Regions from separate parts of the Devosia sp. UYZn731 genome, predicted to be linked through region 2. Evidence: predicted binding sites of a transcription regulator. Region 2 holds the regulator's gene; the other holds the start of a gene.
What was found. The regulator PhoB, encoded in region 2, activates phosphate uptake and scavenging genes when phosphate is short. The targets are predictions, from matches to a motif close to TGTCATNNANCTGTCAT.
Positions count from the first base shown of each region.

Region 1 (8,157 bases), on a different contig from region 2:
AGGCCGTGTCGGTGGCGACGGGGCTGCCGATCGTGGTGCCGACGGGGAATTATCGCGAGCCGTGGATACCGGATTGGGTGGGCAAGGCCAGCGGCGCCGAACTGGAAGACTGGATGGTGGGGGAACTGACCGGGCAGATCGAGGACAGCGGCGTCATGGCCGCCTGGATCAAGGTCAGTGCCGGCGACGATGGAATCACGCCATTGGAGGAGCGGATTTTGCGCGCGGCGGCGCGGGCGGGGATGCAGACCAATGCGGTGATCGGCTCGCACACGATTCGGGGCCGCGTGGTGATGGACCAGCTCGATATCATCGAGGATGAGGGGTATCGGGCCGAGCGGTTTATTTCCATCCACACGCAGGCCGAGCCGGATTTCGAGCTGCACAAGGCGGTGGCGGCGCGGGGCGCATGGATCGAGTACGACCATGTGGGGCGGGAGCCGGACGACGAAGTCTGCGCGCTGATTTTGAAGGCGCTGGACGCAGGGCTGGGACCCCAATTGCTGCTGAGCCATGACCTGGGGTGGTTTGACCCCGCTCTGCCCGGCGGCGGCACCCCGCGGCCCTATACGCATCTGGTGGACGTGATGCTGCCGATGCTGCGGGCGGCGGGGGTGAGCGAGGAGACGATCGTGCGATTGACGCAGGACAATCCGTTTGAGGCGTTTGCGCGGTAGGGAAGGCCCTACCGATCCACGTCCGTCACATTGCCGCGTTCGGTGATGGCAAAGTTGTGCAGCGCCATGCTGGCTTCGATGTCCTTGTCGGCGGCGGTGATCAGGGACGAGAAGGCGGCGCGGATGATGTCCTTCTTGGACGCCTTGGGGTGCAGCTTCTTGGCTTGGCGCAGCATTTCCTTGGGGGAGATATTGGGGGTCGCCAGCTTGAGCAGAGTGGTTTCAAGAGTGTCGGAATTTTCAAGATTGTGCATCATTCGCTCCGGACGTTTTGCAACAAAATGCACAAACTACTGTCACAAACCAGAACCATCGCTGATTTTGGACTGATGCATTTTGGCAATCGGCCGCTCTCAGTGCTGCGCCTTGCCGATCAGGCGGGTGCGTAGAGCATTGGAAATATTGTCGAAAATGAACACGACCGCCAGGATCAGCAGGACCATATAAAACACGTTCGACCAGTTGGAATTGGTGCGCATCGATTCCCACAGTTTCAGGCCAATACCGCCGGCGCCGACCGCGCCGATGATGCTGGCGGAGCGGGTGTTGGACTCCCACTGGTAGAGCGTCTGCGAGATCATCACGGGCAGCACCTGGGGCAGCACGCCATAACGCTGGGTGGTGATGAGGCCGGCGCCGGTCGAGGCAATGCCCTCGCGCTGCTTGTCGTCGATGTTTTCGAGGCCCTCGGAATAGAGCTTGCCCAGGGTGCCGGTTTCGGTGAGGGCGATGGCGCCGATGCCGGCGAGCGGGCCGGGACCGAAGGCGCGCGTGAAGAACAGCGCCCAGATCAGCATATCGACCGAGCGGAAGAAATCGAACAGGCGCTTGATGACCTGGTTGATGGGCTTGTTGGGCGTGATGTTGCGGGCGGCAAAGAAGGCCAGCGGGAACGACACCATGGCGCCGATCAGTGTGCCCGCAAAGGCCATGACGATGGTCTGCAGCAGCTTGGTCCAGACGTCGCCGTGCTGCCACTGGGCGTTGAACCAGATATTGTCCCAGGCCAGGGCGTAATTGGGGGTGCCGGCGAGCAGGTCAGGCCCCGAGGTAATCAGCGATGTCACTTCGCCGGCCGATTTGCCGAAGAAGGGCGAATTGATATCGAACAGGAAGTTAGGCCAACCGAAGGCACGCTTGCGGAACTTGACGCGATCGGTGCTGACCCGCACGTCGCCGACAAAGCCCATATCGGCAACGGCCTCGCCACCCTTGACCACGAGCCAGGGCGGCACGTCCGGGGTCACGATGCGCACCTCTGCGCTGGTCAGGTCGAGATCGACGCTCGCGCCGGCATTGGTCAGGGTGGCGGCGGTCTTGGTGAAGGTGACCGACTGGCCGGCCCCGCCGAGTTCGATGGTGTAGCCGCCCTCGCGGGGGATCAGCCAATCGGGATGCGGATCCTTGCCAAGCACGGAAAAGCGCGGATATTTGCCGACGATGGTGGGCCCATCGAGCCGGTATTCGGCATTGACGTCATAGGCGATCCACTGCTGCATGTAATCGCCGAGGCGATCCCATTTACCCTGGCTGATGACCGTGGGCAGCGCGAAGAACCAGATCGCGTAGAGCAGATAGAGCACGACGGCGACCAGCGCGATCAGGGGCGCGAAGCGCTTGAGGATCGACTGCTTGAAGACGGCCGGGTAGCGCTGTTCGAGGGTGAGGGTCATATCGGTCATAGTGAGCACCTCAACCGTGGATCAGGAAGGCGGCGTCGCCCACCAGCTTGCGGCGCACATAGGCGGAAATCTGGTCGACGATGATAATCGTGGTCAGCAGCAGGGCGATCAGCGCGATAGTCTTGGCGCCGAAACCGCGCGAGATGGAGAGCTTGAGCTCCTCGCCGATACCGCCGCCGCCGACGGCGCCGATAATGGTGGAGGCGCGCACGTTGATCTCGAGGCGCAGCATCGCATAGGAAACAAAATTGGGCATGACCTGCGGCAGCGCGCCGAAGCGGACGCGCTCGATCCAGTTGGCGCCAACCGCCTTGAGGCCCTCATCGGGCTTCATGTCGATGTTTTCGATGACCTCGAAATAGAGCTTTCCCAGCGCGCCGATGGTGTGCAGGCCCACCGCGATGATGGCGGCGACCGGGCCGATAGACAGCACGGCAGCAAACAAGCCGGCGATGACGATTTCGGGGAAGGCACGCAGCACTTCCATGACGCGGCGCACGACGGAGCGCAACAGGAAGGACGGCATCATGTTGCGCGCGGCGAGGAAGCACAGAGCCAAGCCGCCGGTGAACCCCACAATGGTGGAGACCATCGCGACATTGATGGTGATCAGCATCAGGTAGAAATATTCGGGCAGGTAGAAGCCGGCACCGAGATCGACCCGACCCTCGGGGAAGTTGAATTCCTGGGTGCCGTTATCGGCGGGGGTGGGCAGATCGAACAGCGCGCGCGGAACATCCATCCAGTCGTGCGGGATCAGCCAGGAGAGAAAATCGAACAGATGGGGCAGCCGCTCCATGAAGTGGCCGGCATTGCTTTCGTCAGCGAAAATCAGCGACCAGACCAGAGCCAGAGCCAGGCCGCCAAAGCCGAGGATGGAATACAGCCGTCGCTGCCGCGCCAGATGGCGCCAGGCCAAATCGACGGTGCGGACGGTCTCGGAGGCGGATGGAGCGAGCGCGGTCATGGAGCAATGTCCCGATAGACGAAGGGCACCAGCCAACTCGGCCGGTGCCCTCTAGGCTAAATTAGCCGCCGATGGTGGCTTTGCGGATGTCGATGATGGGCTGGTAGAATTCAGCCTTGACCGGGACGTAACCCTTGAAATCGCCGCCTTCGATGGCCGAGAAGCAAGCTGCGTCTTCGGTGGGCAGGTTCAGGTAGAAGTCGGTGATCTTCTTGATCGAGTCAGCGCCGAGGGCGTTGCGAACCACGGTCGGACCGTTCGGGATCAGCGGCGAGCGCCAGACTTCAACGAAATCTGCGGGATCGACGGCGCCCTTGTCGACGAGCTTGCGGAAGGTGCCCGAGGTATAGCCGTCGGCGAACTCGCCGATGCCCGAAGAGTCGTCGACCGAAACGTCGGACTTGCCGTCAAGCAAGGCCAGGACGTTGTTTTCGTGGCCGCCGTTGAAATCGGCAGAAGCGAAGAATTCCTTGTTCGGAACGCCGGTGGTGACCGGGATCTGGGTCAGCGGGACGAGGTAGCCCGAGGTGGAGTCGGGATCAGCATAGCCGAGCTTCTTGCCCTTGGCAGACATGATATCGGTGATGCCCGAGGACTTGAGGGCCAGGCCGATCGAGTAGTAACCGGTCGAACCGTCTTCCTGCTGGGTGGTCAGCACGGGGGTCACGGCATCGGGGTTTTCGATGGCGATGGCCGCATAGCCCGAAGCGCCAAGGCCGGCAACGTCGAGGGTGCCGCCGAGGAGGCCCTGGATCACGCCGTCATAGTCGGCGGCGGGGAACAGCGAGACCTTCTCGAAGCCGAGGTCGGTCTTGAGGTGATCGGCGAGGCACGCATAGTTGCGCAGGCGGTCGGCTTCGTTTTCGCCGCCGAGGATGCCGATGCGGAGTTCCTTTGGCATTTCCTGGGCAAAGGTAGCGACAGCGCCGTTACCGAGAGCGACGAGCGCGACAGCGCCCATAAGCATAGATTTCAGCATGGTTTTCTCCTGGGTCTGAGATCCGCCCCGCTTTTGCCGCGGGGTTGGATGGGGTGCGCACAACTTCAGTTGGCGAAGGCTTCGGCGCGCTGATCGAGGGCTTCGACGCGCGCGCGCGGGCCGGGAATGGATGTGGAGGTGATGGCTTCCGAAAAAGCCTCCTTGAGGCCATCGGCGCCGTAGATTTCGCGGGCAGCGGCTTCGGTGAGCTGGGCGGGCGAGCCGTCGAACACCACCTTGCCGGCGGCCATGCCGATGATGCGCTGGCAATAGACGCGAGCGGTGTCCAGCGTGTGCAGGTTGGTGATGACGGTGATGCCGTGATCGCGATTGATGTCGCGCAAGCTATTCATGACGATCTGGGCATTGCGCGGATCGAGCGAAGCAATCGGCTCGTCGGCCAGGATCATCTTTGGGCTCTGCATCAGGGCGCGGGCGATGGCGACGCGCTGCTGCTGGCCGCCCGACAGGGTGCCGGCGCGCTGCAAGGCCGTCTGGGCAATATCGAGGCGGTCGAGCGCCTGGAGCGCATCATGGCGCTCGGCATGGGTGAAGATGTTGAGCAGGCTAGTGATGGTGGAGCGACCGTTGAGGCGGCCGAGCAGCACATTGGTCAGCACGTCGAGGCGGGGGACCAGGTTGAACTGCTGGAAGATCATGGCGCAATCGCGCTGCCAGTTGCGCAACTCCTGGCCCTTGTGGGTGGAGACCGTGGCGCCGTCGAATTCGATATGGCCGTCGGAGACATCGGCCAGGCGGTTGATCATGCGCAGCAGGGTGGACTTGCCGGCGCCGGAGCGACCGATGATGCCGACCATTTGACCATTGGGGATTTCCAGATCGACAGTGTCGACGGCAGTCTTGTTGCCGAAGCGTCGCGTGACCTTGGAAATCTTGAGCATGTGCCCTCCGGTGTTGAGCCGGGGGATGCGTATGGGGTGCAGATAAACCTGCGATGTCGGTTGCGTGACGGAACGATGACGATGTGGGGTAGGGATGTCGCAGAGGCACCGGGCTAGCCGAAGGCGCCCCCACCTAGCCGCCTCCTGGGAGGGGGAGGAACAGGGCAGCGGATTTGGCACGATCTCGGCAGACCGCCAGACTAGCTCCTCCCCTTGTCAGGGGGAGGTTGGGTGGGGGTATGCCTACCCCTCGTACTTATCCAAAAATGCTTCGGTCGAGAGTGAGCGGAAATCCTGCAAACCCAGCCGCAGGCGGTCGTGGTCCCAGTCCCACCATGCCAGCGCATCGAGGCGGCTGGCGATCGGATCGGTGAAGCGCTGTTTGATCGTCTTGGCCGGCACGCCCACCGCGATGGCGAAGGCGGCGACGTTCTTGGTGACGACAGCATTGGAGCCGATGATGGCGCCATTACCGATGGTGACGCCGGGCATGATCACCGCACCATGGCCGATCCAGGTATCGTGGCCGATGGTGATGGGGGTGCTGGCGCGCCAGTCGAAGAACGACTGATCATCCTCGGCACCATCGAAATACCAGGACGAGCGGTAGGTAAAGTGGTGCAGCGACGCCCGCTCCATCGGGTGCATGGAGGCATAGATGCGCACGTGGCTGGCGATATTGGCGAATTTGCCGATGGTGGAATAGGCGATCTGGGTGTTTTCGACCGCGTAGGAATAGTCCCCCATGGTCGAATGGGAAACGTGGCTGCCGGCGCCGATTTCGGTGTAGCGGCCGAGCTTGGAATTGTTGACTGACGCGGTGGGGTGCACGGAGGGCGTTTCGGAGAGGCGGGTCATGCGGCGATCCTGGGGGCGAAGGCGGTGACGTCGACGATACGATCGGCAACCTGGCTGCGGACCTCCTCATCGTGGAAGATGCCGAGCAGCGCGGTGCCGGCGGCCTTCTTCTGCGCGATCATCGCGACGACGACGGCGCGGTTAGTCGCATCGAGCGAGGCGGTGGGTTCATCGAGCAGCAGCACCTTGTGATCGGTGATGAAGCCGCGGGCGATATTGACGCGCTGCTGTTCGCCACCCGAGAATGTGGCGGGGGGCAAGCTCCACAGCCGTTCGGGCAGGTTGAGCTGGGCCAGCAGGCTTCTGGCGCGGTTTTGCGCTTCGGCTTTGTCGGCGCCGCGAATAACCAAGGGTTCGGCGACCACGTCGAGCGCCGAAACGCGGGGGACGGTGCGCAAGAACTGGCTCACATAGGCGATGGTGTCGCGGCGTAGCGTGAGAACGAGGCGCGGATCGGCGGTGGCGAGGTCGACTTCTTCGCCGTCATGGTGCAGCCAGATGTGGCCGGCATCGACGCCGTAATTGCCATAGACCATCTTGAGGATGGAGCTTTTGCCGGCGCCGGACGGGCCACCGAGAACGACGCATTCGCCTTCATTGACCTCGAAATTGACGTTATCGACCACGGGGAGGACGACGCCATCGCGCAGGTGCATGGTGAAGGTCTTGGCGAGGGAGGTTACGCGCAGAGGGGTCACATTACACCTGCAGGATCGAGGAGACGAGAAGCTGGGTATAGGGCTCGCGCGGATCGTCAAGCACGCGATCGGTCAGGCCGGACTCGATGACGCGGCCATCCTTCATCACCATCATGCGGTGGGAGAGGAGACGGGCCACTGCCAGATCGTGGGTGACGATGACGGCGGCGAGGCCGAGTTCACCGACCAAGCCCCGCAGCAGATCGAGCAGGCGGGCCTGCACCGAAACGTCGAGGCCGCCGGTGGGTTCGTCCATGAAGACGAGGCGCGGATTGGTGACCAGGTTACGCGCGATCTGCAGGCGTTGGCGCATGCCGCCCGAGAAGGCGCGCGGCTGGTCGTCGACGCGGTCTTCGTTGATCTCGACGCGACCGAGCCAATCGACGGCGCTGGCGCGGATATTGCCGTAGTGGCGATCGCCGATGGCCATGAGGCGTTCGCCCACATTGGCGCCGGCCGAGACGGTCATGCGCAGGCCGTCGGCGGGGTTCTGGTGCACAAAGCCCCAGTCGGTGCGCATCAGGAAGCGGCGTTCGGCTTCGCTGAGGTCATAGATATTGCGCCAGACATCATCGCGCATGCGGTATTCGGCGCGGCCCGAAGTGGGTTCGAGATTGGTGGACAGGCAATTGAGCAGGGTGGTCTTGCCGGAGCCTGACTCGCCCACCACGGCGAGGACTTCGCCGGGGTAGAGTTCGAAATTGACATCGGTGCAGCCGAGGCGGGCGCCGTAATATTTGGAAAGGTTGGTGACCTTGAGCAGGGGAGTGTCGGTCATTCTGCGGCCTCCAGGGCTTCGCCGCTCAGGGCACCACGATGGCCCGCAGCGCGGCGGTCTTCGCAATTGTCCGTATCGGAGCAGACGAACATGTGCCCGCCGTGGTCATCGAGAATGACCTCGTCGAGATAGACGCCGGTGGCGGCGCAAAGCGCACACGGCTCGCTGAAATGCTGGATTTCGAAGGGATGATCCTCGAAGTCGAGGCTTACCACCTTAGTGAAGGGCGGCACCGCATAGATGCGCATTTCGCGACCGGCGCCGAACAGTTGCAGCGCGGCCGACATGTGCATCTTGGGATTGTCGAATTTCGGCGTTGGCGACGGGGACATGACGTAGCGGTCCTCGACCATCACCGGATAGCCATAGGTGGTGGCGATGCGGCCGTGGGTGGCGATGTCCTCGTAGAGCTTGACGTGCATCAGGCCGTATTCCTTGAGCGCATGCATGACACGCGTCTCGGTTTCGCGCGGCTCGAGCAGGCGCAGGGGTTCGGGGATCGGCACCTGATAGACCAGGGTCTGGCCGGCCGAGAGCTGCTTTTCGGGAATGCGGTGGCGGGTCTGGATGATGGTGGCGTCGCCGGTATGGGTCGTCGTCTTGACGTTGGCGACCT
Region 1 covers NZ_JBEPOL010000005.1:483,863-492,019, forward strand. Annotated here, with positions in the region: gene ABIB57_RS15135 (phosphotriesterase family protein) at 1-677, shown strand, start outside; gene ABIB57_RS15140 (hypothetical protein) at 686-931, opposite strand; gene phnE (phosphonate ABC transporter, permease protein PhnE) at 1,031-2,359, opposite strand; gene phnE (phosphonate ABC transporter, permease protein PhnE) at 2,370-3,326, opposite strand; gene phnD (phosphonate ABC transporter substrate-binding protein) at 3,388-4,305, opposite strand; gene phnC (phosphonate ABC transporter ATP-binding protein) at 4,371-5,207, opposite strand; gene ABIB57_RS15165 (DapH/DapD/GlmU-related protein) at 5,451-6,065, opposite strand; gene phnL (phosphonate C-P lyase system protein PhnL) at 6,062-6,763, opposite strand; gene phnK (phosphonate C-P lyase system protein PhnK) at 6,765-7,541, opposite strand; gene ABIB57_RS15180 (alpha-D-ribose 1-methylphosphonate 5-phosphate C-P-lyase PhnJ) at 7,538-8,157, opposite strand, start outside.
Region 1: phnC (phosphonate ABC transporter ATP-binding protein) is a predicted target of PhoB. The motif match lies at 5,272-5,288, and genes of this name have one in related genera.

Region 2 (8,157 bases):
GGCACGACCGGCGCTTTCGCCCAGTCGCGCGACACCATCCAGGTCTCGGGTTCCTCGACCGTGCTGCCGTTCGCTTCGATCGTTGCCGAAGAATTCGGCGCCACCTTCCCCGAGTTCAAGACGCCAGTCGTCGGTTCGGGCGGCACGGGCGCTGGCCTCAAGCAGTTCTGCGAAGGCGTTGATCTCAACACCACCGACATAGCCAATGCATCGCGTCCGATCAAGTCGAGCGAAGTCGAAGCTTGTGCCGCCAATGGCGTGACCGATATCCGCGAAGTTCAGTTCGGCTATGATGGCATCGTGTTCGCCTCGGAAGCCTCCAAGGGCGATTTCAAGCTGACCCCGCTGATGGTTTACAAGGCCATTGCCGCTCAGGTTCCAGTCGATGGCAAGCTCGTCGCCAATCCCTATACCAACTGGCACGATATCGACGCGTCGCTGCCTGACCAGCCGATCGCCCTGGCCATTCCGGCTTCCAACCACGGTACGCGTGAAGTGTTCCAGCAGAAGGTTGTCGATGCCGGCGCCGAAGAAGCCGGCCTGCCTGCCGACCTGACCGACGAACAGAAGCTCGCTGCCACCACCACGTTCCGTCAGGACGTCGTTGTCGAAATCTCCGGCGACTACACCGAAACCCTGGCTCGCCTGAAGTCCAATCCCAACACCGTCGGCGTGTTCGGCCTCTCGTTCTATGACGAGAACAAGGACACCCTCAAGGTTGCGACCGTCAACGGCGTCGTGCCCACCAATGACACTGTCGTTTCGGGCGAATATCCCGTGTCGCGTCCGCTCTACTTCTACGTCAAGGGCGCTCACATCGGCCAGATCCCCGGCATCGAAGACTACGTGTCGTACTTCCTGTCCGAAGGCGTTTCGGGCGAAGGCGGCATCCTGGAAGACGCTGGCCTGATCCCGCAGCCAGCCGAAAAGACCGCTGAAGTCCTGGCTGCCTTCACCGCCGGCCCGACCAAGTTCTGATAGATCCGACCCGGGCTGCGCTCATTCGAGCGCAGCCCATCCTCTTCGGCCCCCGGGAAAGCGTGACATCGTGAACTCCTTGATAATTGCCGGCCTGTTGATTGTTCTCCTGGGCGTTGCCTATCAGATGGGGTGGTCCAAGAGCCGCGCCCTGGTGACTGCCGATGGCGTCAAGGTGCATTCGCGTTCCCAATACCATGGCTCGCTGGTTGCGATCTGGACCATCATTCCTGCCCTGCTCGTGGTGGGTCTGTGGGCCTATTTCAGCGATAGCGTCACCCACAATTACATCGTCTCCCAGCTCCCGTCCGATCTGGTGATGAGCCTCGATCAGGCTGGCCTCAACGGGGTCATGCAGCGCGTCCAGGCCATCGCTTCAGGTTATGGCGTGGCTGGCGAGGTGCAGCCTTATGAGCAGAGCGCCGGCGAGGCTCTGCGCCAGTTCCAGTTCATCACCTTCCTCGTGGTGATCGCCGCCGCGGCCGGTACCGGCATCCTGGCGCTGCTCTATGCCCGCGGCAAGATCAGTGCCCGACTGCGAGCCCGCAACAGTGTGGAGCGCATCGTCACCCTGCTGCTGCTGTTGTGCTCGGCCATCGCCATCCTGACCACGGTGGGCATCGTCGCCTCGCTGGTCACCGAGGCGTTCAAGTTCTTCACCTTCATCAGCCCGGCGGACTTCTTCTTCGGCACCGTCTGGGCCCCGAAGTTTGCCACCACCGCTTCGGGCGACGCCGGCCAATATGGCATCCTGCCGCTGCTGACCGGCACGCTGATGGTTTCGGTCATCGCCATGCTGGTGGCGGTCCCGGTCGGGCTGATGACGGCGGTTTATCTCAGCCAATATGCCCCGCGCAGCGTGCGCGCCGTGGTCAAGCCAATCATCGAAATCCTGGCCGGCATCCCCACCATCGTCTACGGCTTCTTCGCTCTGGTGACGGTTGGTCCGTTCCTCGCCGGTATTGGCGCCGCCATCGGGCTGCAGGTCAGCGCCACCAGCGCGCTCACCGCCGGTATCGTCATGGGCATCATGATCATCCCGTTCATTTCCTCCCTTTCCGACGACATCCTCAATCAGGTGCCGCTGGCGATGCGCGACGGGGCCTTCGGGCTGGGCGCCACCAAATCCGAAACCATCCGCAACGTGCTGCTGCCGGCCGCTCTTCCCGGTATCGTCGGCGCGTTCCTCCTCGCCATCAGCCGCGCCATCGGGGAAACCATGATCGTGGTGCTGGCAGCGGGTAACAGCCCGGTCCTCCGCGGTAATCCACTGCAGCCGGTCTCCACCATCACCGTCTCGATCGTCAACCAGCTCACCGGCGATACCGATTTCGCTGGGCCACAATCGCTGGTCGGCTTCGCGCTGGGGCTCACCCTGTTCGTGATGACCCTGGTGCTCAACATTGTCGCGCTCTACATCGTCCGCCGCTTCCGGGAGCAGTACGAATAATCATGGCCAATACCACAGCTTCCGCGATCTCGACCGGCCTCCAGGCCTCGCGCGACCGCACCAAACTGATCCGTGACGGCCTGCGCAAGCGGCACACCACCGAGGCCATCTTCAAATGGTCGGGCGTGGGGGCCATCATTCTCGCACTAGGCTTCGTGGCGATCCTGTTCGCCGACGTGCTGGTCAAGGGCATCCCGGCCTTCACCCAGGCCAATCTGCATCTGACGGTTACTTACGACCCGGCCATCGTCAAGATCGATCCGGCCCCGGTTCGCGCCGCTGGCCAGTCGGATGCCGATTTCAACCGGGCGAACCTAGATTGGCAGCGCAAGGTTGCGCTGCTGAACTGGAACAAGGTGGTCGAAGCCTCGCTGCGCGCCGCAGCGCCGGCCGGCTACGAAATCGACAGCAAGGACCTGCTGTCCATCGCTGAAACCGATAGCCGCCACACCATCCGCGAACGCTTCGTCGCCGACCCATCGCTGCTGGGCAAGACGACCGAGATCGACGTGTTGGCGTCGGCCAATGCGGCCAACTGGATCAAGGGCAATATCTCCCGCGATGCCAGCGATGCCCAGCAGCAGCTGACACCTCCGGCTCGCACGCTGATCGATCAGTTCGTCGACAACGGTACGATCTCCAACGGTTTTGCCTGGAGCATCTTCACCAACGTCGATAGCCGCGCGGCTCCTGCCTCGGCGGGCCTGCTCGGCGCCTTCATGGGCTCGCTGTTCATGATGCTGATCGTCATTATCCTGGCGGTGCCGATCGGGGTGGCCAGCGCCATCTATCTCGAGGAGTTCGCGCCCAAGTCGCGCTGGACCGATCTGATCGAGGTCAATATCAACAATCTGGCGGCCGTGCCCTCCATCGTCTTCGGCCTGCTCGGGGCGGCGCTGTTCATCAACACCTTCCACCTGCCGCTCTCGGCGCCGCTTGCCGGCGGCCTGGTGCTGACCCTGATGACACTGCCCACCATCATCATCGCCACCCGCGGTGCATTGCAGGGCGTATCTCCGTCGCTGCGCCAGGCGGCGCTCGGCATGGGTGCCTCCAAGACGCAGATGGTGTTCCACCATGTGCTGCCGGTGACCTTCCCCTCGATCCTGACCGCGACCATTATCGGCGTGGCGCAGGCGCTGGGTGAAACGGCGCCGCTGCTGCTGATCGGCATGAACGCCTTCGTGGCTTCGGTGCCGGCGACGCCGCTGGATCAGGCCACCGCGCTGCCGGTGCAGATCTTCCTCTGGCAGGGCAATGAAAACCGCAACTTCTTTGAATCACGCACCTCGGCGGCCATCATGGTGCTGCTGGCCTTCATGATCCTGCTCAACGCCGTCGCCATCTTCCTGCGCACCCGGCTGGAGCGCCGGGCATGACGCAAAACAATTCCGGAGACACTCAAATGGACATGCTGGCTGGCAAGGTTAAGATGACGCAGACATCAGTGAATAGTGCCATGAACCCGACAGATATGCTCGAACGCCCGATCCGCCTGCATGCCAAGGACGTCACCGTCCACTACGGCGCCAAGCAGGCCCTGTTCGGCATTTCAATCGACATTCCCGACCGTGCGGTGACCTCGTTCATCGGACCTTCGGGCTGTGGCAAGTCCACGTTCCTGCGTTGCATCAACCGCATGAACGACACGATCGAAGGCGCCAAGGTTGGCGGCTTGATCGAGCTGGATGGCGAGGACATTTACGATCAGTCCCTCGACGTGGTGGAACTGCGCGCCCGTATCGGCATGGTGTTCCAGAAGCCCAATCCGTTCCCCAAGTCGATCTATGAGAACGTCGCCTATGGCCCCAAGATCCATGGCCTGGCCCGTTCCAAGACCGATCTCGACGAGATCGTGATTTCGTCCCTGCGCAAGGCGGGGCTGTTCGAAGAGGTCAAGGACCGCCTCAACGAGCCCGGCACCGGCCTGTCCGGTGGCCAGCAGCAGCGCCTGTGCATTGCCCGCGCCATCGCCGTCGGCCCCGAAGTCATCCTGATGGACGAGCCCTGCTCGGCGCTCGATCCGATCGCGACGGCCATCATCGAAGAGCTGATCGATGAATTGCGCGAGAACTACACCATCGTCATCGTCACCCACTCGATGCAGCAGGCTGCGCGCGTAAGCCAGAAGACGGCGTTCTTCCATCTGGGCAAGCTGATCGAGGAGGGTGTCACCGAAGACATCTTCACCAACCCGATCAACAAGCAGACCCAGGACTACATCATGGGCCGCATCGGTTAGGAGGCCGATCTTCGTGCCAAGCCGGGCTGCAAATGCCACCTATCTGCGCTTCCGGTGCTCACGTACCAAACGTACGCTCCGCTCCGGTTCTCGATAGGCGCCATTTTCGCCTCGGCCTGACACGAACCTCGACCTCCTAATGCCCTCCACAAATTTCGAGGATAAAGCCATGGCCACCACGTCCCCAGAACATATCGTCAGCTCCTATACCGACGAATTGACTACGCTTGCCCAGTTGATCGCCGAGATGGGCGGCCAGGTCGAAGTCGCCATCGAGAACGGCACCAAGGCGCTGCTCAAGCTCGACCGCGAGCTGGCCGATGTCACCATCATCGCCGATCAGCGTATCGACGACATGCAGCGCCGCATCGACGATATGGCAGTGTCGATGATCGCCCGCCGCCAGCCGATGGCCAGCGATCTGCGCGCCATCATCACCTCGATCCACGTCGCGTCCGATCTGGAACGGGTCGGCGACATGGCCAAGCAACTGGCCCGCCGCTCGCTCAAGCTGGAAGGCCTCAGCCTGCAGCCCACGTTCTACAATGGCGTGCGCAACATGACCAATCTGGTGCTGCGCCAGATCAAGGATGCGCTGGATGCCTATGCCAGCCGCGACGCCGAAGCCGCCATCGAGGTGTGCAATCGCGACGACGAGGTCGATGCCATGCACACCTCGCTGTTCCGCGAGCTGCTGACCTACATGATGGAAGACCCGCGCAACATCACGCAGTGCACGCATCTGCTGTTCTGCGCCAAGAATTTGGAGCGCATTGGCGACCACGCGACCAACATCGCCGAACGCGCCTATTACCTGCAGACCGGCAAGCAATTGACGGCCGACGTGCAGGAACTTCAGCGGACCCAGATCAAGGCGTAGCCGGCTGCGGCCGAGCGACCTTGGGAGCACAACAATGCCCGCAACGATACTTGTCGTCGAGGACGAGGAAGATATCTCGATCCTCCTGCGCTACAATCTTGAGGCCGAGGGCTTCCGCGTCCTGACCGCCGAAACCGGCGATCAGGCGCAGGAACGCATCCAGGATAAATTGCCGGACCTGATCCTGCTCGACTGGATGCTGCCCGAAGTCTCCGGCATCGAGTTGTGCCGACGTCTGCGCGCCCGCGAGGAAACTGCCCGGGTGCCGATCATCATGATCACCGCGCGTGGCGAGGAAGAAGAGCGCGTGCGCGGCCTTGCCACTGGCGCCGACGACTATGTGGTCAAGCCGTTCTCGGTGCCCGAACTGCTGGCGCGCATTCACGCGCTGCTGCGCCGGGCCAATCCGAACCTGGTCACCGCCGCGCTCAAGGTGGGCGATCTGGAGCTGGACCGCACCACCCACCGCGTCCGCCGCGCCACCCGCGACGTGCATCTGGGGCCGACGGAATATCGCCTGCTCGAATATCTGATGCGTCATCCGGGCCGGGTCTATTCGCGCGAGCAATTGCTCGACGGCGTTTGGGGCAATGACGTTTACGTCGATGAGCGTACTGTGGACGTCCATATCGGCCGTCTCCGCCGCGCCATCAATCGCGGTCGCGAAAGCGACCCGATCCGCACGGTGCGCGGCGCCGGTTATGCGTTTGACGAGCGGTTCGCGCAAGTGGCGTAGGGTTAGCACTAAGCGGCTCCTCCCCCTTACAGGGGAGGCTGGGTGGGGGTGTGAGAGCCCAAATCCGGCAGATACGACCCCCACCTTGATCCTCCCCCTGGAAGGGGGAGGTGTCGACTGAGGGGACTTACCTCACCCGCTCCAGATAGCGCTGCTTGCTCGGCTGCAAGTGATCGACGCAGAGCTGCGCCAGCACCCAATTATCGTGGCCTTGCAGCATGTCGATCATCATGGCGTGGTGTTGGTGCGCGATGCGCAGGGACTCCTTATCGCCCATAGTGTTGGCGCGCACCGGCAGGCTGAGCCGCATATAGAGCTCGATCGATTGCACCAGATGCGCATTGCCACAGGCGCCGAACAGCGTCAGATGGAAGCGGTCATTGGCCTCGTGCACGCCGCGCAGGAAGCCGGCTTCCATATGCCGGCCATGCTCTTGGTGGATGGCTTCGAGTTCGGCGATCAACGCGGCGGGTGCCGGCAGCGGAATCCACAGCGCCGCCTGCCGCTGCAACAGTTCGCGCACGTCGTAGATTTCCTGCACCTGTTTGGGCGTCAGCGAACGCACGGTGGCGCCGCGATTGCGTTCGCGCACCACGATGCCCATGGCCTCAAGCTGCACCAATGCCTGGCGCGCGAAGTGACGCGTCACGGCAAAGCGGGCGAGCAGCGTATCTTCGGTCAGCCGCGTGCCGGGGGCGAGACGGCCGAAGATGATGTCCTCTTCCAGCGCTCGGGCGATGCTGAGATCGTCGTGCTCGATAGCGATTTGTTCGGTTTGGGTCGCTGCGGCCAAGGTCGTCTCCACGTAACGATGCTCATCCTACAGCGATTTTTGCTGCCGGTCGAATTGGTCGGGCAAAACCGCCCAGGGCGCCTGCGCACGGCTTGCCCTGCGGCGGCCTCTGGCCGATACCGAACCATCGGCCGCCGCTCGCGGCACCATCTGGAGATCACGCATGGCAATCCTCAATGAACAGGCCAAGGGCGTCTACGTCATCGCGGTGACCCCGTTCGAGGATAATGGCGCATTGGACCTGGCGAGCGTCGATTCCATGCTGGATTTCTACGAAGGCGCCGGGGTGAGCGGCATCACCGTGCTCGGGCAATTGGGCGAGGCGCCCAAGCTGACTTCAGCCGAGTCGGCGCAAGTGGTGGAGCGCGTGCTCAAGCGCCTCGGTGGCCGCCTGCCGGTCGTGGTCGGCGTTTCGGCACCCGGCCTCGCGCCGATGACAGAGCTGGCACGGACCGTGATGGACCAGGGCGCGGCGGGCGTCATGGTGGCGCCACCCTGGACCATTAAGACCGACGATCAGAGTTTTGCCTTCTACCAGTCGGTCGGCGAGGCGTTGGGAGATATCCCGTTCGTGCTGCAGGATTATCCGCTGACCACCAATGTTACGATTGCCCCCAAGGTGATCGACCGGATCATTCGCGACGTGCCCAATTGCGTCATGCTCAAGCATGAGGATTGGCCGGGCCTGTCCAAGATTACGGCTCTCCGCGCCGCCAGCGACAAGGGCGAAACGCGGCGGATCTCGATCCTCTGCGGCAATGGCGGGCTATTCCTGCCCGAGGAAATGAGCCGCGGTGCCGATGGGGCGATGACCGGGTTTTGTTATCCGGAGATGATGGTTGGCGTTGTCGCCGAATTCGCCAAGGGCAATGTCGAGCGGGCGCATGATATCTTCGACGCCTACCTGCCGCTGGCGCGCTACGAGCAGCAGCAGGGCATCGGGCTGGCGGCGCGCAAATACGTGCTGGCCAAGCGCGGCGTCATCAAATCGGGGGCGCTGCGCAAGCCGCGGCCGGTGATGTCGGCGCTGGATGTGGCGGACGTGGAACTGCTGCTGGTGCGACAGGCACGGCGGCTG
Region 2 covers NZ_JBEPOL010000004.1:225,359-233,515, forward strand. Annotated here, with positions in the region: gene ABIB57_RS11730 (substrate-binding domain-containing protein) at 1-978, shown strand, start outside; gene pstC (phosphate ABC transporter permease subunit PstC) at 1,049-2,428, shown strand; gene pstA (phosphate ABC transporter permease PstA) at 2,431-3,807, shown strand; gene pstB (phosphate ABC transporter ATP-binding protein PstB) at 3,888-4,670, shown strand; gene phoU (phosphate signaling complex protein PhoU) at 4,840-5,550, shown strand; gene phoB (phosphate regulon transcriptional regulator PhoB) at 5,585-6,286, shown strand; gene ABIB57_RS11760 (GntR family transcriptional regulator) at 6,414-7,079, opposite strand; gene ABIB57_RS11765 (dihydrodipicolinate synthase family protein) at 7,243-8,157, shown strand, end outside.